DNA from 3 places in the Streptomyces sp. NPDC007264 genome. Region 1 is predicted to be linked to each of the others. Evidence: predicted binding sites of a transcription regulator. Region 1 holds the regulator's gene; each other region holds the start of a gene.
What was found. The regulator HrcA, encoded in region 1, represses chaperone genes, less so after heat shock. The targets are predictions, from matches to a motif close to TTNGCACTCNGNNNNNCNGAGTGCNAA.
Positions count from the first base shown of each region.

Region 2: a site for HrcA is predicted at 7,018-7,044, ahead of groES (co-chaperone GroES). Genes of this name have one in related genera too.
Region 3: a site for HrcA is predicted at 4,631-4,657, ahead of groL (chaperonin GroEL). Genes of this name have one in related genera too.

Region 1 covers NZ_JBIAFD010000017.1:104,788-115,357, reverse strand. Annotated here, with positions in the region: gene ACFYMU_RS26300 (S41 family peptidase) at 1-1,152, opposite strand, end outside; gene ACFYMU_RS26295 (hypothetical protein) at 1,223-1,765, opposite strand; gene ACFYMU_RS26290 (16S rRNA (uracil(1498)-N(3))-methyltransferase) at 1,898-2,635, opposite strand; gene ACFYMU_RS26285 (nitronate monooxygenase) at 2,632-3,750, opposite strand; gene dnaJ (molecular chaperone DnaJ) at 4,040-5,176, opposite strand; gene hrcA (heat-inducible transcriptional repressor HrcA) at 5,177-6,196, opposite strand; gene ACFYMU_RS26270 (MBL fold metallo-hydrolase) at 6,388-7,122, shown strand; gene ACFYMU_RS26265 (DUF3097 domain-containing protein) at 7,169-7,978, shown strand; gene ACFYMU_RS26260 (Uma2 family endonuclease) at 7,956-8,546, opposite strand; gene hemW (radical SAM family heme chaperone HemW) at 8,651-9,883, opposite strand; gene ACFYMU_RS26250 (SpoIIE family protein phosphatase) at 9,915-10,570, opposite strand, start outside.
Region 2 covers NZ_JBIAFD010000009.1:124,050-134,619, reverse strand. Annotated here, with positions in the region: gene ACFYMU_RS17730 (response regulator transcription factor) at 1-415, opposite strand, end outside; gene ACFYMU_RS17725 (WhiB family transcriptional regulator) at 795-1,127, shown strand; gene ACFYMU_RS17720 (LysR family transcriptional regulator) at 1,223-2,119, opposite strand; gene ACFYMU_RS17715 (MOSC domain-containing protein) at 2,200-2,874, shown strand; gene ACFYMU_RS17710 (SDR family NAD(P)-dependent oxidoreductase) at 3,049-3,822, shown strand; gene ACFYMU_RS17705 (ester cyclase) at 3,939-4,646, shown strand; gene groL (chaperonin GroEL) at 4,785-6,410, opposite strand; gene groES (co-chaperone GroES) at 6,563-6,871, opposite strand; gene ACFYMU_RS17690 (polysaccharide deacetylase family protein) at 7,280-8,269, opposite strand; gene ACFYMU_RS17685 (methyltransferase domain-containing protein) at 8,360-9,532, shown strand; gene ACFYMU_RS17680 (RNA polymerase sigma factor) at 9,548-10,570, opposite strand, start outside.
Region 3 covers NZ_JBIAFD010000001.1:573,631-584,200, reverse strand. Annotated here, with positions in the region: gene ACFYMU_RS02645 (caspase family protein) at 1-626, shown strand, start outside; gene ACFYMU_RS02640 (aldo/keto reductase) at 757-969, shown strand; gene ACFYMU_RS02635 (HEXXH motif domain-containing protein) at 970-2,706, shown strand; gene groL (chaperonin GroEL) at 2,849-4,471, opposite strand; gene ACFYMU_RS02625 (cold-shock protein) at 4,910-5,113, opposite strand; gene ACFYMU_RS02620 (MoaD/ThiS family protein) at 5,563-5,838, opposite strand; gene thrC (threonine synthase) at 5,894-7,174, opposite strand; SAM riboswitch class I at 7,192-7,334, opposite strand; gene ACFYMU_RS02610 (glucosyl-3-phosphoglycerate synthase) at 7,557-8,528, shown strand; gene ACFYMU_RS02605 (trehalose-6-phosphate synthase) at 8,651-10,093, shown strand.

The DNA of each region.
Region 1 (10,570 bases):
TCCGAGCACACGGCCGAGCTGCCCGGCCGCGAGCCGCCGTGGGACGGCGCCGGGCGCGAGGCCGGTGGCGGGCGCGAACTCCAGCGCGTCGTCGCCCTCCGCGTCCGTGACCCACACCACCCACTCCTCACCGTCCGTGCGGAAGGTGCGCGGCAGACGGGTCCGCACACCGTGCTCGGCGGCGAGCGCGCGGGCGGGTCCCGAGCGGTGGGTGACCCAGTGGACGGCGCCCCGCACCGCGACGGCGCTGCCGCGCCCGGTGTGGTCGGGCGAGGCGGAGCCGAACCAGCGGGCCGCGCCGACGGGGTACGGCTGGAGGTCGACGCGCTGCCCGCCGAGCCGGACGTCGAGCCGTCGGGGCTCGGCCCCGTCCAGGTCGTCCAGGAGCCAGAGTTCGCCGGCGGACGCGTACACGACCCGGGTGCCGTCGGTGGCGGCGTGCCGGGCGTAGAAGCCGCCCAGGGGCGTGTGCCGCCGCAGGTCCGACCCGTCGGCCGAGGACGAGTACAGCGCCCCCACACCCTCGTGGTCGCTGAGGAAGGCGACGCGCTCCCCGACCCAGGACGGGTACTCGATGTTGCCGTCGAGGTCCTCGTGCAGCCGCACGAACTCCCCCTCGCCGGCCCGGTCGATCCACAGCTTGCCTGCCGTGCCGCCCCGGTAGCGTTTCCAGTGCGCCGCCTCGCGGCCCATGGTCGCGGACAGCAGCACCGTGCCCGGCCCGTGGGCGACGCCGCCGACGGGCCCGTACGGCAGGGTGGTCGCCGCCCCGCCGTCGAGCGGCACCGCGCGCGCCCAGGTGCGGCGCAGCGACGCCTGGCCGACCGTGCTGAGGGCGAGCACCCGTCCCTCGGGGGTCCAGCCGCGCACCTGGGTCTTCACGCTGCCCCAGTGGGTCAGCCGCCGGCTGGGGCCACCGTCGACCGGGGCGATGTGCACCTCGGGGGCGCCGTCGCGGGTGGACGTCCAGGCGACGGTCGTGCCGTCCGGGGATATCCGGGGGTGGTTGACGGGGACGTTGTCGGCGCTGACGCGCCAGGCGCGGCCGCCGTCGACCGGGGCGACCCACACGTCGTCCTCGGCGGTGAAGGCGAGCAACTCGCCGTGCAGGTGCGGGAACCGGAGATACGCGGGCGATGCGGACTGAGTCACCAGATCACCCTAAGCAGCGAGCGTCGTCCCTGACAGGGGTTTGCGCTGTTGCCTGCGTCCCATGCCCCCGTCACTTGCCCTGGACCGGCCAGCAGGTCGGATCGCCCTGGCACCAGATCGTCTTCGTCACGGTGACGGTGGGCCCGGGGCCCCCGGGCGGCGTGTACCCCGGAGTGCTGGGCGCGTTGCAGTTGCCGAGGCCGCTCACGTGGAACACCTCCTTGCCGCCCACGGTGGCCCTGAGGTCCCCGCGGACGCACCTGCCGTCGACGGCCCGGGTGATCCTGCCCTTGACGGTGATGTCCTTGTCGTCGCCCGTCTGCCCCTGGCAGTCGACGCGGACGACGGTGGTCTCACCCGGCGCGGGCGTGCCGCCGGACGTGGCGGCCTTGCCGCCGTTGCCGTAGTCGCCCGTGCAGCTGAGCCAGCGCACGTCCACGTGCTGCCGCCGCAGTTGACCGGTCGCGGTCTGGTCGGTCGTGTACGCCACCGACGCGGAGCTCAGGTCGCCGGGCTGGCACGCCACGGCTCCGCCCACGGCGACGGCCACGAGCCCGGTCACGACCGCGAGCCGCCGTTGCTTCGGCCGCCAAATCCGCCTCAATGCCCCCATGGACGGCAGCCTGCCACTCTCCCGCCCGTGACGGTAGAGCGCATACGGCCACCCGCTCGCCCCGACCGGGCGAGCGCTGTCTGTGCGGGGAACAGCCCCTGGTTCCCCGCGTCACCCGTGGGTGTCCGCGGATCAGGACCAGCGGCCGGTGCGGCCGAGCAGCAGCGCGGCCGCCGCGGTGCCCGCGGTCGACGTACGCAGGACGGTGCGCCCCAGCCGGAACGCCCTCGCCCCCGCCTCCCCGAAAAGCGCCAGCTCCTCCGGGGAGACGCCCCCTTCGGGCCCCACGACCAGCACGACCCGGCCCTCGGTGGGAAGGTCCGCGGTGGCCAGGGGCTCCTCGCCGCTCTCGTGCAGGACGGCGGCGAAATCCGCTGTGGCCAGAAGTGCCGCAACCTGGCGGGTGGTTGCCGCGTCCGCGACCTCCGGGAAGCGCACCCGGCGGGACTGCTTGCCCGCCTCGCGGGCGGTGGCCCGCCACTTGCCGAGCGCCTTCAGACCGCGCTCGCCCTTCCACTGCGTGATGCACCGGGAGGCCGACCACGGGACGATCGCGTCGACACCGACCTCGGTCATGGTCTCCACGGCCAACTCCCCCCGGTCGCCCTTGGGCAGGGCCTGGACGACGGTGATCCGGGGGGACTCCTCCGGCTCCTCGGCGACGGAGGTCATGTGGACGATCAGCCGGTCCTTGCCCTCGGTGCCGATCACGTCGCACACCGCGTAGCGCCCGGCGCCGTCGGTGAGGACGACCTCCTCGCCGGGCTGGAGCCGCTTCACCGAGACGGCGTGCCGCCCCTCGGGACCGTCGAGCACGAACTCCGGTCCGGTGACGTCGAATCGCTCGACCACGAACACCGGGGCGGTCATCGGGACGCACCTCTCGTCGACAACGCTGTCAGCGCCGCTCCTGCCTCCGTCACCAGCACCTCCACCAGTTGCCCGGCGGGCAACTCGCGCGCCAGGCGATGGCCCTGGCCGGCCCACAGCGCCATGCCCTGCGCGTCGCCGCTCTTGGCGGCCGCCTTGCGCAGCGGCGAGGTCAGATGGTGGACCTCCGGATAGGCGGCGGGCGCGTAGGGTCCGTGCTCGCGCATGAAGCGGTTGACCAGTGCGCGCGCCGGGCGCCCGGAGAACGCGCGCGTCAGCTCCGTCCGGACGAACAGGGGATCGGTCAGCGCCCGCTTGTGCAGGGGGTGAGCGCCGGACTCGGGCGTGGCGAGGAACGCGGTGCCGAGCTGGGCGGCGTCGGCACCCGCCGCGAGCACCGCGGCGATCTGGCTGCCGCGCATGATCCCGCCGGCCGCCACGAGCGGGATCCGCACGCTCTCGCGGACCTGGGCGACCAGCGAGAGCAGTCCGATGCCGCAGGGGTCGTTCTCGAGGAGGTCGCGGTGGGTGCCCTGGTGGCCGCCGGCCTCGAGGCCCTGCACGATCACGGCGTCGGCGCCCGCCCGTTGCACGGTGAGGGCCTCGTCCACGGTGGTCGCGGTGACCAGGGTGAGGGTGCCCGCGCGGCGCAGCGAGTCCAGGACGTCCGGGGCGGGGACGCCGAAGTGGAAGGAGACCACCGGGACCGGGTTGTCGAGCAGGACGGCGAGCTTGGCGTCGTAGCCGTCGTCCCGCCCGCTGTCCGGGTCGCCCAGTTCCGTCTCGTACCAGGCCGCCTCGCCGGCGAGCTGGTTGGCGTAGACCTCGACGGCGGCGGCAGAGGGCAGCGCGGCGGCAGCCGCTCCCGCGGAGCCGGTGCCTGCGCCGGGGTCGGGCTGCGGCATGAACAGGTTCACGCCGAAGGGGGCGCCGGTGAGGCCGCGGAGCTGCTTGATCTCCTGGTACATGCCGTCGGCGGTCTTGTACCCGGCGGCGAGGAACCCCAGGCCCCCCGCCTCCGACACGGCGGCGGCGAGCTGCGGCACGGAGACGCCGCCCGCCATGGGGGCCTGCACGATCGGATGGCGGAGGAGATCGGTCAGCGCGGTGGACATGACCGCATGGTGTCACGTCCGCCGAAGAGGTCCGAATCCAGCCTTCCTCTGGCATATGCCCGCGGAATGGGCACCGGGTCAGGGCACTGGAGGCACGACGAGACCCACCACAATCCGGCCTGCCGCCCCACCCTCACCGCCCGCCACCACCAGCCCGTCCGGCGCTTGAGCACAAGACCACCCGGGCCCACCACCAGCCCGTCCGGCGTTGGAGGACAAGGCCGTTCAGGCCGGAGCGGGGGCCTGGGGGCGGCAGCCCCCAGACATCCCGGTGACGCAGGGCACCACGTCACCGCCCGTTGAACGCATCCTTCAGCCGCGAGAACAGCCCCTGCTGCCCCGGCTGGAACTGCCCCTGCGGCCGCTCCTCGCCCCGCAGCTTGGCCAGCTCGCGCAGCAGCCGCTCCTGCTCCGGGTCCATCTTCGTCGGGGTCTGCACCTCGACGTGCACGACCAGGTCGCCCCGGCCGCCGCCGCGCAGGTGCGTGACGCCGCGTCCGTGCAGCGGGATCGACTGCCCGGACTGCGTGCCGGGGCGGATGTCGACGTCTTCCAGGCCGTCGAGCGTCTCCAGCGGCACCTTCGTGCCGAGCGCCGCGGCGGTCATCGGGATGGTGACCGTGCAGTGCAGGTCGTCGCCACGGCGCTGGAAGGTCGAGTGCGGCAGCTCGTGGATCTCGACGTACAGGTCGCCGGCGGGGCCGCCGCCGGGGCCGACCTCGCCCTCGCCCGCGAGCTGGATCCGCGTGCCGTTGTCGACACCGGCGGGGATCTTGACGGTGAGCGTCCTGCGGGAGCGCACCCGGCCGTCGCCCGCGCACTCCGGGCACGGGTTCGGCACGATGGTGCCGAACCCCTGGCACTGCGGGCACGGCCGCGACGTCATGACCTGGCCGAGGAAGGACCGGGTGACCTGCGAGACCTCACCGCGGCCCCGGCACATGTCGCAGGTCTGGGCGCTCGTCCCGGGCGCCGCCCCCTCGCCGTTGCAGGTGTTGCAGACGACGGCCGTGTCGACCTGGATGTCCTTGGTCGTGCCGAAGGCCGCCTCGTCGAGATCGACCTCGAGCCGGATCATCGCGTCCTGGCCGCGGCGGGTGCGCGAGCGCGGACCGCGCTGCGACGCCGTGCCGAAGAACGCGTCCATGATGTCGGAGAAGTTTCCGAAGCCGCCCGCACCGAAGCCGCCGGCACCCCCGCCGCCCGCCTGGGACAGCGGGTCGCCGCCGAGGTCGTAGACCTGCTTCTTCTGCGGGTCCGAGAGCACCTCGTAGGCGGCGTTGATCTCCTTGAACCGCTCCTGCGTCTTCGGATCGGGGTTGACGTCCGGGTGCAGCTCGCGGGCGAGCCGGCGGAACGCCTTCTTGATCTCATCCTGTGACGCGTCGCGGCGTACGCCGAGTACGGCGTAGTAGTCCGTGGCCACTTACGACTCCGCCAGGATCTGTCCGACGTACCGTGCCACCGCTCGTACCGCTCCCATCGTTCCCGGGTAATCCATGCGGGTCGGTCCGACCACGCCGAGTTTCGCTACTGCCTCGCCGCCCGAACCGTAGCCGACGGAGACGATGGACGTGGAGTTGAGTCCCTCGTACGCGTTCTCATGGCCGATACGCACCATCATGGCCGGATCCTTCGCCTCGCCCAACAGCTTGAGGAGGACGACCTGCTCCTCCAGCGCCTCCAGGACGGGGCGGATGGTGAGCGGGAAGTCGTGCGCGAAACGGGTGAGATTGGCGGTGCCGCCGATCATCAGCCGCTCCTCGGTCTCCTCCACGAGCGTCTCCAGGAGGGTGGACAGCACCGTCGAGACCGCGCCGCGGTCCTCCGGCTCCTCGAACGCCTCGGGCAGGTCCTGCACGAGCTGCGGGACGTCCGCGAAACGGCGGCCCGCCACCCGACTGTTGAGCCGCGCCCTCAGGTCGGCGAGGGACGTCTCCCCGAACGGCGCGGGGCAGTCGATCATCCGCTGCTCCACCCGGCCGGTGTCCGTGATCAGAACCAGCATCACGCGCGCGGGCGCCATGGACAGCAGCTCCACGTGCCGCACGGTCGAGCGCGTCAGCGACGGGTACTGCACGACGGCGACCTGCCGGGTGAGCTGCGCGAGCAGGCGTACCGTGCGCGCCACCACGTCGTCGAGGTCGACCGCGCACTCCAGGAAGTTCTGGATCGCGCGGCGCTCCGGCGGACTCATCGGCTTGACGGCCGCGAGCTTGTCGACGAAGAGGCGGTAGCCCTTGTCCGTGGGGATGCGTCCGGCGCTGGTGTGCGGCTGGGCGATGTACCCCTCCTCCTCCAGCGCGGCCATGTCGTTGCGGACGGTGGCCGGGGAGACGCCGAGATTGTGCCGCTCGGTGAGCGCCTTGGACCCCACCGGCTCCTCGGTGCCCACGTAGTCCTGGACGATGGCGCGCAGCACTTCGAGCCTGCGTTCACTGAGCATCGCGCGCACCTCCAGCGATCTTCCCTGCGCTTCCCCTGGCACTCTGCGTATACGAGTGCCAGCATCCCGGGGCCCAGTGTACGGCGGTCGGGTACGCACCCGGCAAGGGAGAGCCCGGCTGTCGTGCCGACGTGTACCGACCTGTCCCGGGCTGTCCTGCCAGGCCGGGGGCCTGCCGATAGCGTCGCGGTATGACGGTGCTGTGGGAAGGGTCCGGGTGGGAGCCGCTCGGTCCGAGCTCGGGGCGGCGGCGGCTTCCGGTCTGGGACTGCACGGCCGGGCTCGTGGTCGGCGAGCACGGGGCGCTCCTCGTGGACGCGGGGTCGAGCCTCGGCGAGGGCGCGCGGTTGCGCGCGCAGACGCGGCGGCTGCTCGCGCCGCTCGGCGGGGACCGGCGTGTGACGCATCTCGCGCTCACCCATCCCCACTTCGACCATGTCCTCGGGGCGGCGGCGTTCGCGGGCGCGGAGGTGTTCGGGGCGGCGGGCGTCGACGCGGTGCTTCTGCGCGGCCGTGACGAACTGGTCGCGGACGCCGTGCGCCACGGCCTGGACCCGGAGGCGGCGGCCGAGGCCGCGGACGTGCTGGTGCGTCCGCGCCACCATGTGTCGGGCGAGCGGACGCTGGACCTGGGCGGGGTGCAGGTCCTGCTGGCCGACGTGGGCCCCGGCCACACCGCCCACGACCTGGTGGTCCTCGTCCCCGGCGACCCGGAGGTGGTGTTCTGCGGGGACCTGGTGGAGGAGTCGGGTGAGCCGCAGGCCGGCCCGGACGCGGTCCCCTCGCACTGGCCGGCGGCCCTGGACCGGCTGCTGGAGCTGGGCGGGGAGGACGCGCGATACGTGCCGGGGCACGGCGCGGTCGTGGACGCGGAGTTCGTCCGGTCCCAGCGGGCCGAACTGGCCGCCCGTTTCGGCGTGTCGTAGGCGCTCGCCGCACCGTCCGGCCCCGGCTTCTCCTATCGTCGTCCGAATGCGCAGTTACTCGCCGGACCTGACCCCGCCGTGGAAGAAGCCGAGTCCCGTGCCGGAGGTCCCGGCGGATCCCGGGCTGGTGGTGGAGGAGCCGCGCACCGGCTTCTGCGGCGCGGTGATCCGCTGCGAGGCGGGCACCGTGACGTTGGAGGACCGCTTCGGCAAGCACCGGGTGTTCCCCCTGGAGCCGCGGGGGTTCCTCCTGGAGGGCAGGGTGGTGACGCTGGTGCGCCCGAAGGCTCCTGTGCGGCGCCCCACCCGTACGGCGTCGGGCTCGGTGGCCGTGCCGGGGGCACGGGCGAGGGTGGCCCGGGCCGGCCGCATCTACGTCGAGGGCCGTCACGACGCGGAGCTGGTCGAGAAGGTGTGGGGCGACGACCTGCGCATCGAGGGCGTCGTGGTGGAGTACCTGGAGGGCGTCGACGACCTGCCGTCGATCGTGGCGTCCTTCGCCCCCGGCCCCGACGCCCGCCTCGGCGTCCTGGTGGACCACCTGGTCCCCGGCTCGAAGGAGTGGCGCATCGCGGAGTCGGTGACGAGCGGGCACGCCCTGGTGGTCGGACACCCCTACATCGACATCTGGCAGGCGGTGAAGCCGTCGTCCCTGGGCATCCGTGAGTGGCCGGCCGTCCCGCGCGGGCAGGACTGGAAGAAGGGGGTGTGCCGGGCGCTGGGCTGGCCGGAGAACACCGGCGAGGCGTGGCAGCGGATCCTTGCGCGGGTGCGGTCCTTCAAGGATCTGGAGCCGGAGTTGCTGGGGCGGGTGGAGGAACTGATCGACTTCGTCACGGCCAACGGTGGGGCCTGACGTTGTCGTACGTGGCGAATTCGCTGGTATCCAGCTGGATACCGAGAGGCTCCAATGGCGTGAGATCGCCGAACTTGGTGATCCGCTGGCACCGGTAATCCGCGTCCTCTCCGTGGCCCGTCGGCTCGGTAAGCAGTACGCACTGGCCCATGACGGGGTCGATGATGAGGTAGGCAGGGATTTTTGCAGCTGCATAGATGGAACGCTTGACCCCGTAATCTCGGTCCACGCTTGTCTTGGAGACCACCTCCACGAGCAAGGTGATGACCTCGGACGGCATCAACCTTCCTTGACCGGGCCCGGCACCGCGCTCCACCACCACAAGGTCAGGCTGCGGCTCACTGGTCTCTTCAAGGATGGCGATGTCCTGTGTCTGGAGTCGCCGCCAGTGCCGCCGGGGGATCTGGTCCTGGACCGCCTCCACGATGTCGTTGTGGGCCACGTCTGGCCCCGCCATCATCACAATTACCCCCCGGAGGAGTTCGACTTTGAAGCCGTCGGGAACCTCAAGGTTCTCGAAGATCTTCACGATGCCGGTGGTCATCGGTCGGTCGTCCACAGCGGTCATCTCCGCAGCCCTCCGGTTTCCGCCACCGTGCGATTACGGCAGCAGCCTACGAATCAGGTTAGGGACCGAACCGGCGTTCCGCACCGATTCACCCGCCGGAGTGATCAGTCCACCAGGTCCCGCACCACCGCGTCCGCCAGCAGCCGCCCCCGCAGCGTCAGAACGGCCCGCCCCTCCCCGTACGGCCCCTCCTCCAGCAGCCCCTCCGCCAGCGCCCGCCGGGAAGCCGCCAGCCCCTCCTCTCGCAGCAGAGTCAGCGGCACCCCCTCCCGCAGCCGCAGTTCCAGCAGGACGCGCTCCACCCGGCGGTCCTCGTCCCTCAGGACCTCCCGCCCGGCCCCGGGGGAACGGCCCTCCGCCAGGGCCGCCCCGTACGCCGCCGGATGCTTCACGTTCCACCAGCGCACGCCGCCGATGTGCGAGTGCGCTCCGGGGCCCGCGCCCCACCAGTCGGCGCCGCGCCAGTACAGCTCGTTGTGCAGGCAGCGGCCGGACTCCGACACGGCCCAGTTCGAGACCTCGTACCACTCGTAGCCCGCCGCCGACAGCACCTCCTCCGCGATCAGGTACCGGTCCGCGTGCACGTCGTCGTCCGTCATGGGGATCTCGCCCCGGCGGATGCGACGCGCCAGCTGCGTGCCCTCCTCCACGATCAGCGCGTACGCCGAGACATGGTCGGGCCGCGCCCCCAGCGCCGCCTCCAGCGACGCCCGCCAGTCGTCGTCCGACTCCCCCGGCGTCCCGTAGATCAGGTCCAGGTTCACATGCTCGAAGCCCGCCGCCCGCGCCTCGGCCACGCACGCCTCGGGGCGGCCCGGGGTGTGGGTGCGGTCCAGGATCCTCAGGACGTGCGGGCGGGCGCTCTGCATGCCGAGGGAGATCCGTGTGAAGCCGCCCTCCCGGAGGGCCGCCAGATACTCCGGACCGACCGACTCCGGGTTGGCCTCCGTCGTCACCTCCGCATCGGCGGCGAGGCCGAACTCGTCCCGGATCGCCCCCAGCATCCGTACGAGGTCGTCCGCCGCCAGCAGCGTCGGCGTGCCGCCCCCGACGAACACCGTGCGCACCTCGCGCGGGTCGTCGCCCAGCACCTTGCGGGCCAGGCGGATCTCGTCGATCAGGGTCGCCGCGTAGGTGTCCCGCGAGGCGAGGACGCCCCCGGTGCCCCGCAGCTCCGTCGCCGTGTACGTGTTGAAGTCGCAGTAGCCGCAGCGCGTGGCGCAGTACGGCACGTGGAGGTAGAACCCGAGAGGGCGCCCGGCGGCCCCGGCGAGCGCGTGCGCGGGCAGTGCGCCGTCGTCGGGGACGGGTTCGCCGTCGGGGAGTGCGGAGGGCATGCCCTCCATTGTCCCGTACCACCGGGCGTCCTCATTCCGCCTGGAGCACCAGCAGCGCCAGATCGTCCTCCGGCGGATTCCCGCCGAACTCGTGCACCAGCCTCCTGATCCGCTCCGCGATCAGCTGGGCGGTCAGTCCGGCGCAGCCGGCGAGCGCCGCGGCGAGCCCGTCCCCGTCGTCGAACTGGCGCGATCCGCTGCGCCGCTCCGTCACCCCGTCCGTGACGCACAGCAGCGTGTCGGCGGGGCGCAGCTCGAAGGTCTCGCACGTGTACGTCACGTCCTCGACGACTCCGAGCAGGGTCTGCGGCTGCGCCACGGGCCGTACGCCGCCGTCCGGCCCCAGCAGCAGCGGCAGCGGATGCCCGGCCGCGGCCAGCGTGCACCGGACCCCGCCGTCGAAGGGCACCAGCTCGCCGTAGAGGAGCGAGAGGAAGCGGGCGTGCGGGCCGTCGTCGACGACCGGCACGGGGGCGCCCGCCGCCACCAGCGCCCGTGCCGCCGCGTCCGAGGCTTCCGTCGCGTCGTCCAGCAGGAGCTGGTTGAGTCGGTCCAGGACGTCCGGGACGTCGTACCCCTCGCGGGCCAGCAGCCGCAGCCAGGGCCGGGCGAGCCCGATCACGACGGCCGCCTCGGGGCCCTTGCCCTGGACGTCGCCGAGGGCGAAGCACCATCGGCCGTTCCCCG
Region 2 (10,570 bases), on a different contig from region 1:
CGGCCCCCATCTCGGCCGAGCGCAGCCGCCGCGGGGCGAGCCGCCAGGTCGGGTCGGCGAGGGCCTGCGTGACGGTGGCCCGCAGTTCCGCGCGCGAGGCGTCCTTGTGCAGATAGCCGCGCGCACCGGCGGCCACCGCGAGCGCCACCCCGTCCAGGTCCTCGGCGACGGTGAGCATGATGATGCGCGCCCCGGGGTCGGCCGACAGCAGCCGGCGCACGGTCTCGACGCCGCCCAGACCGGGCATGCGTACGTCCATCAGAATCAGGTCCGAGCGGTCGGCACCCCAGCGGCGGAGGACTTCCTCGCCGTTGGCCGCCGTCGTCACACGCTCGACGCCGGGCACGGTCGCCACCGCGCGGCGGAGCGCCTCTCGGGCAAGCGGGGAGTCGTCGCAGACGAGGACGGATGTCATGACCGCCCTCCGCAGCTGATGCGCGTCACCTTGAGCCTCCAGGCTGGTACGAATCGTCACCTGAGCGGTCGACGCCCTCGGACGCCTGCCCGAGCGCTTCTTGTTTCAACCGCCTCCGCACTCTCAACGATGGTCACTCGAAAGAGTTACGGTGCAGCAAGCCATCTTCGGCACTGTACGTGAGGGTGCGGACACGGTGCAGACATGCGCGGCTGACCCTCGAACTTTCATCACAACCTATGCCCCATTTAGACGCTTTTCTTCCCGTTTGCTGGTGTCTGGAGCTAGATTCGCAATGAGTCATATTTTCATCTCCTAAGATCGTCTATGCACGGTCGGGGGCACGTATCCGCACAGAACGGCAAAGAGGGGACATGCAATGGCAGACTTCTCCCGCCTTCCCGGTCCGAACGCGGATCTGTGGGACTGGCAGCTCCATGCGGCCTGCCGCGGGGTCGACAGTTCGCTCTTCTTCCATCCGGAGGGTGAGCGCGGAGCGGCCCGGAGCGCTCGCGAGAACTCGGCCAAGGAGGTCTGCATGAGGTGCCCCGTGCGCGCGGAGTGCGCTGCCCACGCACTGGCAGTGCGCGAGCCGTACGGGGTGTGGGGCGGGCTGACCGAGGACGAGCGCGAAGAACTCATGGGCCGGGCACGGAACCGGCTGGTACCGGCGTCGACCAGCAGTGGGGGCACGACCGCCTCGAACAACTGAAGGAACGTTTCAGCGGAACGGGCGCGCGTGAGCGTGCCCATTTTCTTGCGGCGGGAGCGCCTCCTGGCGCCCGACGGCCCGACCGCCCGGCGGCCCTACCGCCCGGCCGCTCGTTCCAGTTCCCCCAGGGTCGCCGCCACGGCGGGCACCTGGGCCAGGTCCGGCAGCGTGAGAGCGACGATCTCCCGTCGCACCGCCGGTTCCAGCGTGACCGGGCGCGCGCCCCTCGGGCGTACGGACTCGATCGCGAGCTGCGGCAGCACGGCCACCCCGAGGCCGGCGCCGACCAGCCCCGCCACCGCGGGGTAGTCGTCGGTCGCGAAGTCGATGCGGGGCGTGAAGCCGGCGCTCTCGCACACCTCCACCAGCTGCCCGCGGCAGCGCGGACAGCCCGCGATCCACGGCTCCCCGGCCAGCTCGCCGATCGCGACGGACCCGGCGCGGGCGAGGCGGTGCCTCTCGGGAACCAGCCCGACCAGCCGGTCCGTGAGCAGATGGCGCACGACCAGGTCGTCCCACTCCTCGGCGCCCGCCGCCCCCTCGTACCGGAAGGCGAGCGCGATGTCGCAGTCGCCCGCGCGCAGCTTCTGGACGGACTCGGGCGGTTCGGCCTCCTCCAGGGAGACCCGGGTGCCGGGGTGCGCGGCGCGCAGCGCGGCGAGCGCCGCCGGGACGAGCGTGGAGCTGCCGCTCGGGAAGGACACCAGGCGCACCCGGCCGGCCCTGAGGCCGGCGATGGCGGCGACCTCTTCCTCGGCGGCCGTCAGCCCCGCGAGGATACCCGCCGCGTGCCGCACCAGCGCCTCGCCGGCCTGTGTCAGACGCATCTCGCGGCCGCTGCGGATCAGCAGCGGCGTGCCGACGGACGTCTCCAGAGCCTTCATCTGCTGGCTGACGGCGGGCTGGGTGCAGCCCAGCTCGCGGCCCGCCGCCGAGAAGGAGCCGGTCGCGGCCACGGCGCGCAGCACACGGAGATGGCGGGCCTCGATCACCCTGTGAGCATAAGGGAGCCTTGGACAGCGCGGCGCATAATGCGTCGACGCTTTGAGTGGGCATCACCTACCGTGCGCCCATGAAGCTTCTGTCTGTGAACGTGGGCCGGCCCGAGGCCGTCGAGTACACCGACCAGCCGGACGGCCTGACCGGCATCGACAAGCGGCCCGTGCAGGGGCCGGTGCGGGTGACCGCGCCCGGGCCCAAGGGCGTCGGGGCGAGCGGGCTGGCCGGGGACGCCGTGTGCGACCTGCGGCACCACGGCGGAGCGGACCAGGCGGTGTACGCCTTCGCCCGCGAGGACCTGGACGACTGGGAGCGAGAGCTGGGCCGGCCGCTGCCGAGCGGCTCCTTCGGCGAGAACCTCACCACCGAGGGGCTCGACGTGTCCGGCGCGCTGATCGGCGAGCGCTGGCGCATCGGGCCCGAAGTGGTGCTGGAGGTCACGTCCGGGCGGATTCCGTGCCGCACCTTCCAGGAGCACCTGGGCGAGCGCGGCTGGGTCAGGCGGTTCACGCGCAAGGGGGCGCCCGGGGCCTATCTGCGGGTGATCCAGCCGGGTGAGATACGGGCCGGCGATCCCGTCGAGATCGTGCACCGTCCCGGCCACGACATCACGGTCGCCCTCGAGTTCCGTGCGTCCACGACGGAACGGCAGCTGCTGCCCGGTCTGCTGGCGGCCGGCGACACGCTGCACCCCGAGACCGCGGCGGCGGCCCGGGAGTACACGCGCAAGCAGGCGGCGGACAACTGACGAGGCGTGGAGCGACGTCGGCGGCGCAGCCGGCGGACGTGCCCGCGCGGGCGGCGGAGTCGGCCTCGGCGGCCCGCCGCGGCACCGGGCACGTCCCTCCCCTCCCGGGCGACGCGGCGGTGCGAGCCGGAATCCACTCCTCCCCGAAGGCGGAGCAGTCAATATCGTTGGCCCATGACAACGGCTTTGATTACGGGATCCACCGCGGGCATCGGCGCCGCGTTCGCACGCCGGCTGGCCGCCGACGGCCATGACCTCGTCCTGGTGGCCCGCGACACCAAGCGACTGCGGGAACAGGCGACCGAGTTGCACGACCGGCACGGCATCGAGGCGGAGGTCCTGACGGCCGACCTGGCCGGCGACGACGGCATCGAGGCGGTCGTCCGGCGCCTGTCCGACCTCAGGAACCCGGTCGACCTGCTCGTCAACAACGCGGGCTTCGGCAACAAGGGCCGCTTTCTCGACGTGCCGATGGCCGACGAGCTGCGGATGCTCAAGGTGCACTGCGAGGCCGTGCTGCGGCTGACGAGCGCGGCGGCGCAGGCGATGCGCACGCGCGGGCGCGGCGGGATCGTGAACGTGGCCTCGGTGGCGGCCTTCGTGCCGCGCGGCACGTACGGCGCCTCCAAGGCGTGGGTCGTGCAGTTCACGCAGGGCGCGGCCCGGGATCTGGCCGGGTCGGGGGTTCGGCTGATGGCGCTGTGCCCGGGATTCGTCCGCACGGAGTTCCACGAGCGGGCCGGGATGGGCACGGACAACATCCCGAACTGGATGTGGCTGGACGCGGACAAGCTGGTGGCGTCGGCGCTCGCGGACCTGGCCCGGGGCAGGACGCTGTCCGTTCCGGACCCGCGGTACAAGGCGCTGATGGGCGTGGTGAAGCTGACGCCGCGGGCGCTGCTGGGCGGGATCAGCTCGCGGACGGGGCGCAAGTACGGGCCGCAGTAGGACACCGGTGCGGCCTTCGACGGCACGGCCGCGAGCCGCGGCAGGACAGGTGGCGCCGCCCCTCGGGTGGGAAAATGGCCTTACACACCGGACCCAGGGGGGCCGGAGGCGGCGTCATGACATTTGTGCAGCTCATCGACTGCAGGACCAGCCGGTTCGACGAGATGGACCGGCTCTTGGACACATGGGCCGAGCAGACCCGGGGCAGACGGACGGCGACCCACAGCGTGGTCGGCAAGGACCGCTCCGACGCCTCGCACATCGTCGAGATCGTGGAGTTCCCGTCGTACGAGGAGGCGATGCGGAACTCGGACCTGCCGGAGACCGGCCGGATCTTCCGTGAGATCGCTTCCCTGTGCGAGCAGCCGCCCACCTTCACCGACCTGGAGGTGGTGCGGGACGAGCAGGTGAACGCGGCCACCGTCCGGCGGTTCTTCGAGCTGCTTCCCGGTGCGGGCGAGCCGCCGCCGCTCGACGGTCTGCTCACCGAGGACCACCATCACCACGATCCCGCCGACGCGCAGGAGGTCATCGGGATGGACGCCGTGCGCCGCGAGCTCCGTCTGTGGCGGGACGGCTTCGACTTCACGTTCACCGTCGAGGACCAGATCTGCGAGGGCGACCGGGTGTGCGCACGGTGGACCTGGAACGGGCGGCACCGGGGCGAGTTCCTCGGGATCGCGGCCACGGGCCGGAAGGTCGCCATGACCGGCACGACCGTCTTCCGGTGCACCGGGGACGGGAAGCTCGCCGAGGGCTGGTGGCAGTACGACCGGCTCGGGCTGATGGCCCAGTTGGGGGCGCTGGACGCACTGGAGACCTGACGGGGACCGGGCCTGACGGGGACCGGGCCACGGGATCGGCCCGCCGGCCGGTGGGCGGTGGGCGGTGGGCGGAACACGCCGGGGCCCGGCACTCCGGGAGCGGAGTGCCGGGCCCCGGCGCGGATCGGCCGTCCCGGGTCAGTGGGCGTGACCGTGGCCGTGGCCGGCCGCGGCCGACTCCTCCTCTTCCTTCTTCTCGACGACCAGGGTCTCGGTCGTCAGCAGCAGGGAGGCGATGGAGGCGGCGTTCTCCAGGGCGGAGCGGGTGACCTTGACCGGGTCGATGACGCCGGCCTTGATCAGGTCGCCGTACTCGCCGGTGGCGGCGTTGTAGCCGTTGCCCTTCTCCAGGTCGGCGACCTTGGAGGCGATGACGTAGCCCTCCATGCCCGCGTTCTCGGCGATCCAGCGCAGCGGCTCGACGACCGCGCGGCGGACGATGGCGACACCGGTGGCCTCGTCGCCCTGCTTGCCGAGGCCGTCGGCCAGCACCTTGGAGGCGTGGACCAGAGCGGAGCCACCACCGGAGACGATGCCCTCCTCGACCGCGGCGCGGGTCGCGGAGATGGCGTCCTCCAGGCGGTGCTTCTTCTCCTTCAGCTCCACCTCGGTGGCGGCGCCGACCTTGATCACGCACACGCCGCCGGCCAGCTTGGCGAGGCGCTCCTGGAGCTTCTCGCGGTCCCAGTCGGAGTCCGTGGTCTCGATCTCGGCCTTGATCTGGGCGACGCGGCCCGCGACGTCCTCGCTCTTGCCGCCGCCGTCGACGATGGTGGTGTCGTCCTTGGTGACCGTGATGCGGCGGGCGGAGCCCAGCACGTCCAGGCCGACCTGGTCGAGCTTGAGGCCGACCTCCTCGGAGACGACGGTGGCGCCGGTGAGGACCGCCATGTCCTGCAGCATCGCCTTGCGGCGGTCGCCGAAGCCGGGGGCCTTGACGGCGACGGCGTTGAACGTGCCGCGGATCTTGTTCACGACGAGGGTGGACAGGGCCTCGCCCTCGACGTCCTCGGCGATGATCAGCAGCGGCTTGGAGGAGCCCGCCTGGATGACCTTCTCCAGCAGCGGCAGCAGGTCCGCGATGGAGGAGATCTTGCCCTGGTTGATCAGGATGTACGGGTCGTCGAGGACGGCCTCCATACGCTCCTGGTCCGTCACGAAGTACGGCGACAGGTAGCCCTTGTCGAAGGCCATGCCCTCGGTGAAGTCCAGCTCCAGACCGAAGGTGTTGGACTCCTCGACGGTGATGACACCGTCCTTGCCGACCTTGTCCATCGCCTCGGCGATCAGCTCGCCGACCTGCTGGTCCTGGGCGGACAGCGCGGCGACGGCGGCGATGTCGGACTTCTCCTCGATCGGGCGGGCGGTGGCCAGCAGGTCGTCGGAGACGGCCTTGACGGCGGCGTCGATGCCCTTCTTCAGGGAGGCCGGGGAGGCGCCCGCGGCGACGTTCCTCAGGCCCTCGCGCACCAGCGCCTGGGCGAGCACGGTGGCGGTGGTCGTACCGTCACCCGCGATGTCGTTGGTCTTGGTCGCCACCTCCTTCACCAGCTGGGCGCCGAGGTTCTCGTACGGGTCCTCGATCTCGACCTCGCGGGCGATGGTGACGCCGTCGTTGGTGATGGTCGGGGCGCCGAACTTCTTGTCGATGACGACGTTGCGGCCCTTGGGGCCGATCGTCACCTTGACCGTGTCGGCAAGCTTGTTGACGCCGCGCTCGAGGGCGCGACGGGCGTCCTCGTCGAACTTCAGGATCTTCGCCATGGAGCGTTTCAGTCCTCTCGATTGCGATTCCCGGCCACCGCCCTGCCCGAGCGGCCGCCATCGCGGTGAAAAACGAACGGCGCCCCCGGCGCCCGGCTTGTCAACGGTCGCGGGGGCCAGGGGCGCAGCTCACAGCGGTCTGCTTCGGTGAATTACTTCTCGATGATCGCGAGCACGTCGCGAGCCGAGAGGACGAGGTACTCCTCGCCGTTGTACTTCACCTCGGTGCCGCCGTACTTGCTGTAGAGCACGACGTCGCCGACCGAGACGTCGAGCGGAAGACGGTTGCCGTCCTCGAAGCGGCCCGGGCCCACGGCGAGGACGACGCCCTCCTGGGGCTTCTCCTTCGCGGTGTCCGGGATGACCAGGCCAGAGGCCGTGGTCTGCTCGGCGTCGAGCGGCTGGACCACGATGCGGTCCTCGAGCGGCTTGATGGCAACCTTGGAGCTGGCGGTCGTCACGATCCGACCTCCCCCTTCGGAGATCTCACGGGGTTAACTGTCTGAGGTGGCGACCAGGTCGATCCGTCGTCGCGGGTGCCGGACCTGCCCGTCGCTGTGTTGGCACTCTCCAGTGGTGAGTGCCAGAGCCGAGACTATGACCGCGATTAGCACTCGGTCAAGCGGAGTGCCAGTTGCCCTCGGCGCGGCGCCGGTCGCGCGGCACCGGCCCGCGCTTCTCGGGCCCGAACGGCCCGCCCCCGAAGGCCCCGAGAGGCCCCACGGACCCGGGGACCCCCGCCTGACCCCCGGGACCACGCTCCGCACGGGATCGCCCGAACGGCCGCCGCCCGGCCTCCCCCGGCACCGCCCCCGCCACAGCCGGACCACCTGCCGTCGCCGACCTCCCCGCCACCGCCGGCCTGTCCGCTACAGGTAGTCCTCCAAGCGCCCCACCGTGAAACCCCTCGCCTGGACGCGGCGCAGGAGCCGGGCCGTCTCCGCCGCGAGGGACGTGCGGGACCGGCCCGCCTCGTGCGCCAGAACGATGTCGCCGGGGCGCAGGGCCGTGCCGCTGCCGTACGGGCCGGGCCCCCCGTCCGGGTTGGGGCGCCACAGGACCAGGGCCGTGACGCCGCAGTCCGCCGCCGCCCGCAGCGTCGTGCGGTCGTAGGTGCCGTAGGGCGGGCGCAGCAGCCGCGGGTGCAGGCCCAGGCGGCGTCCGATGCGGTCCCGCTGGCCGCAGATCTCGGCGCGCTGCTCGTCGTAGGGACGGCCGCGCAGTCCGGCGTGGCCGAGGGTGCGGTTCTGGATGCCCGCTCCGGCCGCGCGCAGCCGCGCGACGTGCTCGTACCCCCGTCCGACGGCGCCGGCCGTGAGGAACACGCTGACGGGCAGCCGCAGTTCGCGCACCATGTCGACGAACCGGGGGTCCCTTTCGGCACCCTCGTCGTAGGTGAGGAAGACGACCTTGTCGCGGGTGGGAACGCGGTCGAGGACGAGCGGCAGGTCCCGGCCGCCGCGGCCCGCGGCGGAGGCCGGGGAACGGTCCGGCCGGGGTGCGGGCGCGAGCGGGGCGGGCAGTCCCCAGCGACGGTAGGTCCGGTCGCGCGGCCCGTGCGAGGCGTGCATCTCCTGCGCCGCCTTCTTGCCCAGCCGTTCGATGGGGTCCACGGACTGGGCGCAGCCGGACACCAGCGCGACGGCGAGTGCGGCGGCGAGCAGGGCCCGCGCCCACGGCGCCCTCGGGGGCCGCCGGTCGTGCACTCCGGCGTCGGCGCGGCCGGCTGCGCGGGCGGTGACGGCCGGGACGACGGGGAAGGCGCACGCCACGGGCGCGGTCCCGGCGCGCGGCGCGCGGACCACCCGCCCTTTCCGGCGCTCTGCGCACTTCTTGTCGTCTTGTCGCACCAGTCGCATGGCGCCGGATCCTTCCAGCCGCCGGCGGCCCCGCCGGGCCGACACCGCGACCGGACGCACGCCGTCCACCGACTGGCCGACAATGGCCCCGTGACCGACCACTCCTTCGCGTCCCTGCTCACTCCCGAGGGCCGCGCCCTCCTCGACGAGGTGCGCGGCACCGCTCCGGCGCAGGAGCTGGCCGTCGCCACCCGGCTGCGCCGCGAGCACCCCGCCGAACTGGTCTCGGCGGCCCTCGCCCAGGCGCGGCTGCGGGCGCGGGCGGCGGCGAAGTTCGGCGCCGTGGACGCGGAGCGGATGTTCTTCACACCGAACGGCGTCGAACAGTCCACGAGGACCGCGGTCGCCGCCCACCGCGCGCGGCGGCTGCGGGAGCTGGGCGTGTCCTCCGTCGCCGACCTGTGCTGCGGCATCGGCGGCGACGCGATCGCGCTCGCCCGGGCCGGCATCCGGGTCCTGGCCGTGGACCGGGACCCGTGGACGGCGGCGGTGGCCCGCGCCAACGCCGAGGAGCTGGGCCTGTCCGCGCTGATCGAGGTGCGCGAGGCGGACGTCGCGGAAGTGGACACGTCGCCGTACGACGCGGTGTTCGTGGACCCCGCGCGGCGGGGTGGCAGAGGCAGGGTCTTCGACCCGGAGGCGTACTCGCCCCCGCTGTCCTGGGCCGTGGCCACGGCGCTGAAGGCCCCGCGAGCCGCCCTGAAGGTCGCGCCGGGCATCCCCCACGAGGCGGTGCCCGCCGAGGCGGAGGCCGAGTGGATCTCGGACGGCGGCGACGTGAAGGAGGCGGTGCTGTGGTTCGGCACGGAACCCGGGCTCGTACGGGCCACGCTGCTGCCGGGCCCGCGCACGCTGCTCGGCCGGGGCCTGCCCGACCCGCCGGTGCGCCCGCCGGGCCGCTACCTCTACGAGCCCGACGGCGCCGCGATCCGCGCGCACCTGGTGGCCGAGGTGGCCGACGACCTGGGCGGGGGGCTGATCGACGAGACGATCGCGTATGTCACGGCGGACGAGCTCCGCGCCTCGCCGTACGCCACCGCGTACGAGATCACCGACCGGCTCCCCTTCAACGCGAAGCGGCTGAAGGCGCTGCTGCGGGAGCGGGAGGTCGGGGTCCTGACCGTCAAGAAGCGCGGCTCGGCGGTCGAGCCGGAAGAGCTGCGGCGCAAGGTCCTGCCCAGGCCGCAGGGGCCGAACGCGGTGACCGTGTTCCTGACGCGGGTGGCGGGGGCGCCGACGATGCTGCTGGGCCGGCCCGCCTGACGGCAGCCGGCCGCCCTACCGGCACTCCTCCGCACGCGCCCGCAGCAGCTCCCGCTCCCGGTCGTTGCGGGCGAGGGAGGCGGCCCGCAGGAACTCGGCACGGGCCTCGGCGCCGCGCCCCAGCCGGGCCAGCAGGTCGCCGCGGACGCTGGGCAGCAGGTGGTAGTCGCGCAGGGCGGGCTCGGCGGCGAGCCGGTCGACGATCTCCAGGGCCGGGCCCGGGCCCTGCGCCATGGAGACGGCGACCGCGCGGTTCAGCTCGACCACGGGCGACGGCGACCGGGCGGCCAGCAGGCCGTACAGGGTCGCGATGGTCGCCCAGTCCGTGTCCTCGTACGTGTGGGCGTGCGCGTGGCAGGCGGCGATCGCGGCCTGGAGGGCGTACGGCCCCGGGGCCCCGGACGGGGGTCCGCCCTGTTCGAGCAGGGCGGAGGGCCTGGGGGACACCGCGTCGGCGCGGCCGAGGGCGGCGATGCCGCGTGCGACGAGCATCCTGTTCCACCGGGCCCGGTTCTGGTCCTTGAGCAGGACGGGCTCGCCGGAGGGTCCGGTGCGGGCGGCCGAGCGGGACGCCTGGAACTCCAGCAGCGCGGCCAGCCCGTGCACCTCGGGCTCCTTGGGCATCAGCTCGGCCAGCACGCGGGCCAGCCGGAGCGCGTCCTCGCACAGGGCGGGGCGCAGCAGGTCGTCGCCCGCGGTGGCCGCGTACCCCTCGTTGAAGATCAGGTAGATGACCTCCAGCACGGAGTCGAGCCGGGCCTCGCGGTCCGGCCCGTACGGCACCTCGAAGGCGACTCCCTTCGCGGCGAGCGTCCGCTTGGCCCGCACGATGCGCTGGGCGACGGTGGCCTCCGGCACCAGGAACGCGCGGGCGATCTCGGCCGTGGTCAGCCCGCCGAGCAGCCGCAGGGTGAGCGCGATGCGGGACTCGGCGGACAGCACGGGATGGCAGGCGGTGAAGACCAGCCGCAGCAGGTCGTCGTCGATGTCGTCGGGGTGGGACGGCTCGTCGACGTGGTACGGCGCCGCCTCCAGGTC
Region 3 (10,570 bases), on a different contig from region 1:
GCTTCCACCACAGCCTGCCCGCCGAGACCCTGCCCACGGGGCAGCGGGTCCAGGTCCACCACCAGGCGCTGCTGCTGGCGGCGTCCCGGGGCCAGCGGGCCGTCAACGACCCGGCCCGCGGTACCGGCCTGTTCTCGGACAGCGTCCTCGACGCGCTGAACGGGTCCCCCGGGCCGTGGCCGGACCCGGAGTCGCTCTTCCAGGTGGTACGGGAACGCGTCGAGCGGCTCAGGACCGGGCGCCGCACCGAGCAGCTGCCGGTGCTGTCCTTCCACAGCCCGCAGCGCAGCGACCACATGTCGCCACCCGTGGCCGGGAACCCGTCGCACACACCGGTGGCACGGCTGCTCACGGCTCTGCTGGCGTACCCGATGATGGAGGACCCGGAGCAACGCCAGACGATGGTCGCGGAGCTGGGCACCAGGACCGTCGAGCGGATGCGGCGGCACAGCACGCCCCGCACCGACCTCATCGGCATCGTCCGTGCCCTGAGCCGGCAGTCCGGCGAACTGTGGCTGCTGTACGACTCGGTCACCCTGCTGGACGACGACGAGGCACGGGCGACGGCTCTGGAGGCGGCCGTTCGAGACTGCGCGGGCCCACGGCAGCCCGCGGCCGGCATCTGACGCGTGATCGACTGGCTTGATCGCATGGGCTTTCCGAGGCGACTCCGGTTCGTCATCATGGAAGGACCTGACGTCGCGAGCGGGCGCGAGCTCAGGGCGCAGGAGTGAGGCACACGAAGGGGGAAGTGCGTTGCACGAGCCGACCGGCGCCGACCATCCGGGGTGTACGGCCCTTCCGGGCCATGTCGAATCCGATCTGACGGATCTGACCGGAGTGAGCCTGGCCGCGCTCCGCGCCGTCCCCGCAGCGCTGCGCAACGAGCGGCTGCTCTCCGAGACGCGGCGTGCCCGCAGCAATGCCATGGGCAGCAGCAATCCCTCGGGCGGCGGCAGGGTCGCGTAGATGGCGCGGCGGCAGCACGGCCGGTTCCGCATGCCCGGTCGCTGGTTCGACGAACTCGCCTCCGGCGGCGGCTCGGCCGACGCGGTCGAGTTCCTCGTACAGGCCGAACGCACGCGGCGCCTCATGCTGCTGGCCGAGCTGCTCGACCGGCTCGACGAGCACCCGGACGCACTGCGCGGGCTGGGCACGGCGGCAACGGCCTGGCGGCTGATCGCGGAGGCCGCCGAGGCGCGTCCCGACACGGCCGAGGCCCTGCTGATGAGCCCTCAGATCGGCTGCTGGACCGCGCACATGCTCCGCCGCCTGCACGGCACCGCGGCCGGACCGCCGCTGTGGGCGGACGCCGGACACCTCTTCCTCGTCTGTCTCGTCGCCCGGATCCGGGCCGGGCTCGACACCGACCTCGTCGTGCCCGTACGCGGCGGCGAGGTCGCCCTGCCGACGCTCGGCCTCGTGCGTCTGGGCGGCTGCCCCGACGGGACCGTCACGGCCGTCGCACGCCTGCGCGGCCCTCGTCTGCGCCTCACCTGCGGTCGCCGGTCGGTGACGGTCCGTCCGCTGGACGGGGCGAGGAGCGACGACTGGATCCCGCTGCGCAGCTTCGAGCGTACGTCGATCTGGCTCGACGACCTCGATCCGTACCGCGACCTCGACGAACCGGTCCCACCCCGGCCGGTGGACGACGCGGAGGCGGAGAGCTGGCAGCGGATGTTCGGCGAAGCGGCGTCCGTCCTCCGCTCCCCGGGACCCGAGCCGGGCCGACTGCACATCGCGGAGGTGCGCCGGATCGTGCCCTGGACCGGCAAGTCCTCCGCCCCGGTCCATGACGACACGTTCCTGCTGAGTGCCACCACGCAGGACGCCTTCGGTTCCATGGTGATCTCCCGGCCCGCGAACGGGCTCGACCTCGCCGAAGCCATGGTCCACGAGTTCCAGCACAGCAAACTCGGCGCGCTGCTCCACCTCTTCCCACTGCTCGACGACGACGGCGCGGAGACCCACTACGCGCCCTGGCGCCCCGACCCCCGCCCCCTCACCGGGCTGCTGCACGGCGCGTACGCCTTCACCGGCGTCACCGGTTTCTGGCGCCTCCGGATGGACGACAAGGCGGCCGACCCCGACCTCGCGACGTTCCACTTCGCCCTGCGCCGCCTCCAGACCCGGCTCGTCGTCCGCACCCTGCTCACCCGGGCCGTGCTCACCGCCCCGGGCACCCGCCTGCTGCAGGGCCTCGCGGCCACGCTCGACGCCTGGCTCCGCGAGCCCGTCGCCCCCGGCATCGCCGCCCGCGCACGCGAGGCCGCCCTCGGCCACCTCGTCGAATGGCGCCTGCGCAACCTGCGGTGCGGCGAGGCGGAACGGTCGGCCCTCTCGGGCGCCTTCCGCGACGGCACCCCGCCCCCGCCGTCCTCGCTCCACCGGCCCGCGCTCACCGGCGAGCACTCCCCCTGGGCCGACTCCCGCATCCCCCTCTACTGCGCTCCGCCCGGCGCCCCGGTCACCGCCGACGCCCGCCTCGCCGCCGGCGACCACGAAACAGCCGGGCGCCTGTACGCCGAGGAGCTGCGCCGCGCACCGGACGACCGCCACGCCCTCGCCGGCTGGCTCCTCGCCACCGCCCGCACCACCCCGGGCCACCGCTCGCTCCTCCGCCGCCCCGAGCGTCTCCTGGCCGTGCGGCCCCGCACCCCGGTGGAGCTGCGGCGCGCCGCCGACTGGCTGGCTTCGGGGCGCTGACCGGGGCCTGTTGCGGACGTCCCGTCCGCCCCGCGAGGCCGGCGGACGTGACCGGCCCGGAAAACGCCCGAGGGCGGCACCCCCTGCGATCAGGGAGTGCCGCCCTCGGTGGAACGGACCGGGTCCGAGCCTGGTGTCAGGCTCAGAAGTCCATGTCACCGCCCGGCATGCCGCCGCCGGCGGGCGCGGCGGCCTTCTCCGGCTTGTCGGCGATGACGGCCTCGGTGGTGAGGAACAGCGCGGCGATGGAGGCGGCGTTCTGCAGCGCGGAACGGGTCACCTTCGCCGGGTCGATGATGCCTTCCTTGACCAGGTCGACGTACTCGCCGGTCGCGGCGTTCAGGCCGTGACCCGGGGTCAGGTTGCGCACCTTCTCCACCACGACGCCGCCCTCGAGGCCGGCGTTGACGGCGATCTGCTTCAGCGGGGCCTCGAGCGCCAGCTTGACGGCGGCGGCACCGGTGGCCTCGTCGCCCTCGAGCTCCAGCTTCTCGAAGACCTGGGACGCCTGGAGCAGGGCCACGCCGCCACCGGCGACGATGCCTTCCTCGACGGCCGCCTTCGCGTTGCGGACGGCGTCCTCGATGCGGTGCTTGCGCTCCTTGAGCTCCACCTCGGTGGCGGCACCGGCCTTGATGACGGCCACGCCGCCGGCCAGCTTCGCCAGGCGCTCCTGCAGCTTCTCGCGGTCGTAGTCGGAGTCGCTGTTCTCGATCTCGGCGCGGATCTGGTTGACCCGGCCCGCGACCTGCTCGGCCGAGCCGGCGCCGTCGACGATGGTGGTCTCGTCCTTGGTGATGACGACCTTGCGGGCGCGGCCCAGGAGGTCCAGGGTCGCGTTCTCCAGCTTGAGGCCGACCTCCTCGGAGATGACCTCGCCGCCCGTGAGGATGGCGATGTCGCCGAGCATGGCCTTGCGGCGGTCGCCGAAGCCCGGGGCCTTGACGGCGACGGACTTGAAGGTGCCGCGGATCTTGTTGACGACCAGGGTCGACAGGGCCTCGCCCTCGACGTCCTCGGCGATGATCAGCAGCGGCTTGCCCGACTGCATGACCTTCTCCAGGAGCGGGAGCAGGTCCTTGACCGAGGAGATCTTGGAGTTGGCGATCAGGATGTACGGGTCGTCGAGGGCGGCCTCCATACGCTCCATGTCGGTGGCGAAGTACGCCGAGATGTAGCCCTTGTCGAAGCGCATGCCCTCGGTGAGCTCCAGCTCGAGACCGAAGGTCTGCGACTCCTCGACGGTGATGACGCCTTCCTTGCCGACCTTGTCCATGGCCTCGGCGATCAGCTCGCCGATCTGGGTGTCGGCGGCGGAGATGGAGGCCGTGGAGGCGATCTGCTCCTTGGTCTCGACGTCCTTCGCCTGCTCCAGCAGGGCGGCGGAGACGGCCTCGACGGCCTTCTCGATGCCGCGCTTCAGGGCCATGGGGTTGGCACCGGCGGCCACGTTGCGCAGGCCCTCGCGGACCAGCGCCTGGGCGAGCACGGTCGCGGTGGTCGTACCGTCACCGGCGACGTCGTCCGTCTTCTTGGCGACTTCCTTGACCAGCTCGGCGCCGATCTTCTCGTACGGGTCCTCGAGCTCGATCTCCTTGGCGATGGAGACACCGTCGTTGGTGATCGTGGGGGCGCCCCACTTCTTCTCGAGGACGACGTTGCGGCCCTTCGGGCCGAGGGTCACCTTGACGGCGTCCGCGAGCTGGTTCATGCCGCGCTCGAGGCCGCGCCGCGCCTCCTCGTCGAACGCGATGATCTTGGCCATGTGAAGTGGTCCTCCCAGGACTGGGGGTGATTACTTCGGACCGCGCCCGCGCCCGCGACGGACGGCCCCGGCCGGTGGTTCCTTGCCCCACCCGGTCCGTGGCCTCACCGACCCGGTCCATCATTGTCACTCTCACCTTCAGAGTGCTAACGCCAATGATTAGCACTCGACCCCCCCGAGTGCAAGGCGCGCCCGTGAAGCGGGCTCGTTCAGGGGGGTGGCGGGAGACGGGTGGGCGCAAGGCGCGCCCGCGAAGCGGGCTCGTTCAGGGGGGGTGGCGGGAGACGGGTGGGCGCCGCGCCGGACGCGGCTGCGGCCTGGGTCAGGCCGGGTTCAGGTGCCGGGCGGCGTTCGGGGCCGGACGGACCGAGGGGCCCGTATCCCGGGTGGGATACAGGCCCCTCGACACGTCGAACAGTTCAGTCGTCGGCGCGTACTTCAGCCGGCCACGCGGACCATGTCGGCCTGCGGACCCTTCTGCCCCTGCGAGATCTCGAACTCGACCCGCTGGCCCTCTTCCAGGGTGCGGTAGCCGTCCATCTGGATGGCGCTGTAGTGGACGAATACATCCGCACCACCGTCGACCGCGATGAAGCCGTACCCCTTCTCCGCGTTGAACCACTTGACGGTGCCCTGAGCCATGCCTAACTCCCCTATTACTGGCCCTTGCACAGATCCACACTTCGCGGATCCGGGTCAGACCTCACCCCCCAACGGTTGGGGGCGTGCGCCGGAACGCGTCGACCGCGGCTGAATGTATCTGTCCAACTGCCGTGTGCAACAGGTCAATCGGACGAGAAATCCGGGCATGACCGGTCGGGAATGTACGAAGAATTCACCCGACTTCAGGGCAAGTCGGGCCCGACAAAAGGAGTGAATGGCGCAAAAGCACTGCACACTTTGGCTACTTCTTGCCGGGTGTACGGCAAGAACTCATAGGCCCCGGTGGGGAAACCGGGAGCACGTTCCCCAACTCTACCCTGCTCAACCATGCAGAATTGCCCCCTCCGTTTCTCTCACGGAGAGGGCAATTCGATGAACTCTCGGTGTTCACCCTTACCGAGGGTAAGGAACACTCCGCCGAGTGGCCGTCAGCCGCCCGCGACGGCCGGGATGATGGAGACGCCCGCGCCGTCCGGCGTCGCCGTCTCCAGGCCCTGCTCGAAGCGGACGTCGTCGTCGTTCACGTAGACGTTGACGAAGCGGCGCAGCTTGCCCTGGTCGTCCAGCACACGGGCCGCGATGCCGGTGTGGTTCTTCTCCAGGTCGGCGATGACCTCGGCCAGGGTGGCGCCCTCGGCGGACACCTCGGCCTGCCCGCCGGTGTAGGTGCGCAGGATGGTGGGGATGCGGACGGTGACGCTCATGCGGTGGGACCTCCGGTCGGAGTACTGCTGGTGGTGGTAGGGGGCGGGCAGGAGGTCAGACGAGGCCGGCCTCGCGGAACGAGTCGAGGGTGGGGCGGATGGTCGCGGTCAGGCCCGTGCCGGCCACCGCGTCGAGGGTCTTCAGACCGTCTCCCGTGTTGAGGACGACCGTCGACTTCGCCGGGTCGAGGAGGCCGTTCTCGATCAGCTTGCGCGTGACGCCGACGGTCACACCGCCGGCCGTCTCCGCGAAGACGCCCTCGGTGCGGGCGAGCAGTTTGATCGCGTCGACGATCTGCTCGTCGGTCACGTCCTCCACCGCGCCGCCCGTGCGGCGCGCGATGTCGAGGACGTACGGGCCGTCCGCCGGGTTGCCGATCGCCAGCGACTTGGCGATGGTGTCCGGCTTCTGCGGCCGGACGACGTCGTGGCCCGACTTGAAGGCCACCGACACCGGCGAGCAGCCCTCCGCCTGGGCGCCGAAGATCTTGTAGGGCCGGTCCTCGACGAGCCCGAGCCCGATCAGCTCCTGCAGGCCCTTGTCGATCTTCGTGAGCTGCGAGCCGGAGGCGATCGGGACCACGATCTGGTCCGGCAGCCGCCAGCCCAGCTGTTCGGCGATCTCGTACGCCAGGGTCTTCGACCCCTCCGCGTAGTAGGGCCGGAGGTTGACGTTGACGAAGCCCCAGCCCTCGCCGGCCGGGTCACCGATCAGCTCGGAGCAGAAGCGGTTCACGTCGTCGTAGTTGCCCTCGATGCCGACGAGGTCGCCGCCGTAGACCGCGGCCATGACGATTTTGCCCTGCTCCAGGTCGTGCGGGATGAACACGCAGGAACGCAGTCCGGCCCGGGCCGCCGCGGCGCCGACCGCGCCCGCGAGGTTGCCGGTGGAGGAGCAGGAGAGGGTGGTGAAGCCGAAGGCCCGCGCCGCCTCCAGCGCCTGGGCGACCACCCGGTCCTTGAAGGAGTGCGTCGGGTTGCCGGAGTCGTCCTTCACGTACAGCCCACCGGTCACGCCCAGCTCGCGCGCCAGGTTGTCGGCCTTGACGAGCTTGGTCCAGCCGGGGTTGAGGTTCGGCTTCTCGGTGACGTCCGCCGGGACCGGCAGCAGCGGGGCGTAGCGCCAGATGTTCGCGGGACCCGCCTCGATCCGCTTCCGCAGTTCCTCGGTGTCATAGCCCGAGAAGTCGTAGGCGATCTCCAGCGGGCCGAAACACTCCTCGCAGGCGAAGACCGGCCCGAGCGGCACGCGGTGGCCGCACTCGCGGCAGGACAGGGCCGCGGCGGGACCGAGATTCACGGAGTTCGTGGTGCTTGCAACTGTCTGCGCAGCCATTGAGGCGAGGCCCTTTCTCCTCATCTTCCTCACGGCGCATCTCGCCGTGAGACGGATTTGGCACCTTCCCTAGCCGTGAGCCTCGCTGTGACGACGAGAGCCGGCTGGAGGGTTGCCGGGGCTTCATCGGGCCGTGTCCCTCTGCCCCTCTGGATGAGCTGTATGCGGTTGTTTCACTGGTGTCGGCAGCGGCGACTCCCGACATGCGATGGTCACCGGCGTTGTTCAAGACTGTAACCGAAGGCCAGCAGAGTTGAGATAGTCGTCCGGTCCGCGAGACGGATCACACAGTCGAGACCCATTCGAAGATCCCTTGATCCCCTTTGACGACCGCGACCCACCGAACGTACCGTCGTCCGTCGAACGTGAGGAGCCGCAGACTGTGCTGGAAGAAGTCGAGCGCTGGCTGAGCACCCGCTCCTGGTCCGTGACCGACCGTCCGCTCCACCAGGTCCTGGCCGCCAAACGCACCTCGGGCTCCTCGGTCAGTGTGGTGCTGCCCGCACTCAACGAGGAGGAGACGGTCGGCGAGATCGTCTCCGTCATCCGCCACGATCTCATGCAGCAGGTTCCGCTCGTCGACGAGATCGTCGTGGTCGACTCCGGCTCCACGGACCGCACGTCCGAGGTCGCCGCGGCGGCCGGCGCGACGGTGGTGCACCGCGACGCGATCCTGCCGCGCATCCCGGCGGTGCCCGGCAAGGGTGAGGTGCTGTGGCGCTCCCTCCTCGTGACCGGCGGGGACATCGTCTGCTTCATCGACGCGGACCTGAAGGAGTTCTCGTCGGACTTCGTCTCCGGGATCGTGGGCCCGCTGCTCACCGACCCGGGCGTGGACCTGGTGAAGGCGATGTACGACCGGCCGCTGACGCTGGCCGGCGAGCGCGGCTCCGGCACGGGTGCCGCGGGCCAGGGCGGACGCGTCACGGAGCTGATGGCGCGCCCGCTGCTGAACATGCACTGGCCGCAGCTGGCCGGTTTCGTCCAGCCGCTCGGCGGCGAGTACGCGGCCCGCCGCTCGCTGCTGGAACGGCTCCCGTTCCCGGTCGGCTACGGGGTGGAGCTGGGCATGCTGGTCGACGCCCTGCACCTGGTGGGCCTGGACGCGCTGGCCCAGGTCGACGTGGGCGTGCGCATCCACCGCCACCAGGACGGCCAGGCGCTGGGCCGCATGGCCGCCGCGATCTACCGCACGGCGCAGCTGCGGCTGGCCCGCGGGCATCTGGTCCGCCCCTCCCTCACCCAGTTCGAGCGGGGCGTGCACGGCTTCGAGCCGCGTACGTACCGCGTGGACACGGAGGAGCGGCCGCCGATGGCGGAGATCGAGGAGTACGTGGAGCGCAAGGCCGCCTGACCGCGCCCCTCCGGGGGCGCGGGCCGGCGCGGGTCGGGCACCGGTTTCGGCCGTTGTATACGGTTCCGCAGACGGCCGAACCGCACGTTTGAGCGTTTTCGGCTCGGGCTAGGTTTCGTGGCATGGCTTCCACGCATGTGGCTTCGCAGCACGCTCGCGTTCTCGTCGCGTCCAACCGCGGCCCGGTCTCCTACGCGCTGGACGAGACCGGAACGCTCACCGCCCGGCGCGGCGGCGGCGGGCTGGTGTCGGGCCTGTCGGCGATCGGACCGGAGGCGGACGCGGTGTGGGTGTGCGCGGCGCTGGGCGACGGCGACCGCGAGGCCGTGCGCCGCACGGGTGGCGCGCTCGATCCGTCGGACACGGGCGGGCAGCGGGTGCGGATGCTCGACATCGCCCCGCAGGTGCACGCGGACGCGTACAACGGCGTCGCGAACTCGGTGCTGTGGTTCGTGCACCACATGCTGTACCAGACCCCGCTGGAGCCGGTCTTCGACGCGGGGTTCCGGCGGCAGTGGGCGTCGTACGAGGCGTACAACCGCGCGTTCGCCGAGGCGCTGGCCCAGGAGGCGGCCCCTCGGGCGGCGGTTCTCATCCAGGACTACCACCTCAGCCTGGCCCCCCGGATGCTGCGCGAGCTGCGTCCCGACCTCAGGATCGGCCACTTCTCGCACACGCCGTGGGCGCCGCCCGACTACTTCCGGCTGCTGCCCGACGACATCGCGGCACAGGTGCTGGGCGGGATCCTGGGCGCGGACCGGGCGGCGTTCCTCACCCGGCGGTGGGCGGACGCCTTCACGGACTGCTGTCACGCGGTCCTCGGCCCCGCCATTCCCTCGGGCACCCGCATCGGCGTCCACGGGCTGGGCGCGGACGGGGACTTCCTGCGCAGGCGGGCGCACGAGCCGGACGTGGACGAACGGATGCGCACCCTGCGGGAGCAGATCGGCACGGCGCCCGACGGCACCGCCCGCAAGGCGATCGTGCGGGTGGACCGCACGGAGCTGTCGAAGAACATCGTGCGCGGCCTGCTGGCCTACGAGGAGCTGCTCGACTCGCGTCCCGAGTGGCGGGAGCGGGTCGTCCACGTCGCCTTCGCCTACCCCTCCCGGCAGGACCTGGCCGTCTACCGGGAGTACACGACGGAGGTCCAGCGGGTCGCCCAGGAGATCAACTCACGTCACGGGACGCCCGGCTGGACCCCGGTCGAACTGCATGTGAAGGACGACTTCGCGCGCTCGCTCGCCGCGTACCGGCTGGCGGACGTGGCCTTGGTGAACCCGATCCGGGACGGCATGAACCTGGTCGCCAAGGAGATCCCGGTGGTCTCCGACGAGGGCTGCGCGCTGGTGCTGTCGAGGGAGGCGGGTGCGTACGAGGAGCTGTCCGAGGACGCGGTGACGGTGAACCCGTACGACATCGGGGGCACGGCGGCGGCGCTGCACGAGGCCCTGTCGATGCCGGCGGACGAGCGAGCCGAGCGCACGAAGCGACTGGCCGCCCAGGCCACGGCGCTCCCTCCGGCCCGGTGGTTCCTGGACCAGCTGAGCGCGCTGGACGGCTGAGCGCCGGCCGTTTCCGGCCATCGACGGCGACGGCACGGGCCGGCCTTCCGGCCGGTGCGTCCGGTCCGCGGCCGGTGCGGGGCCGCGTCCGCGGCCGGTGCGGGGTCGCGTCCGCGGCCGACGTGGCACCGGTCCGCAGCCGATGTGGGGCCGGGCCACGGACCGATGTGGCGCCGAACCACAGGCCAGTGCGACACCGAACCACACGCCGGTGCCGCGCCGAACCACACGCCGATGCGGCGCCGAACCACAGGCCGGTGTCGCACCGAACCACAGGCCGATGTGGCGCCGAACCACAGGCCAGTGCGGCGCCGAACCACACGCCGGTGCGGCGCCGAACCACAGGCCGGTGTCGCACCGAACCACAGGCCGATGTGGCGCCGAACCACACGCCGGTGCGGCGCCGAACCACACGCCGGTGCGGCACCGAACCACACGCCGGTGCGGCACCGAACCACACGCCGGTGCGGCGCCGAA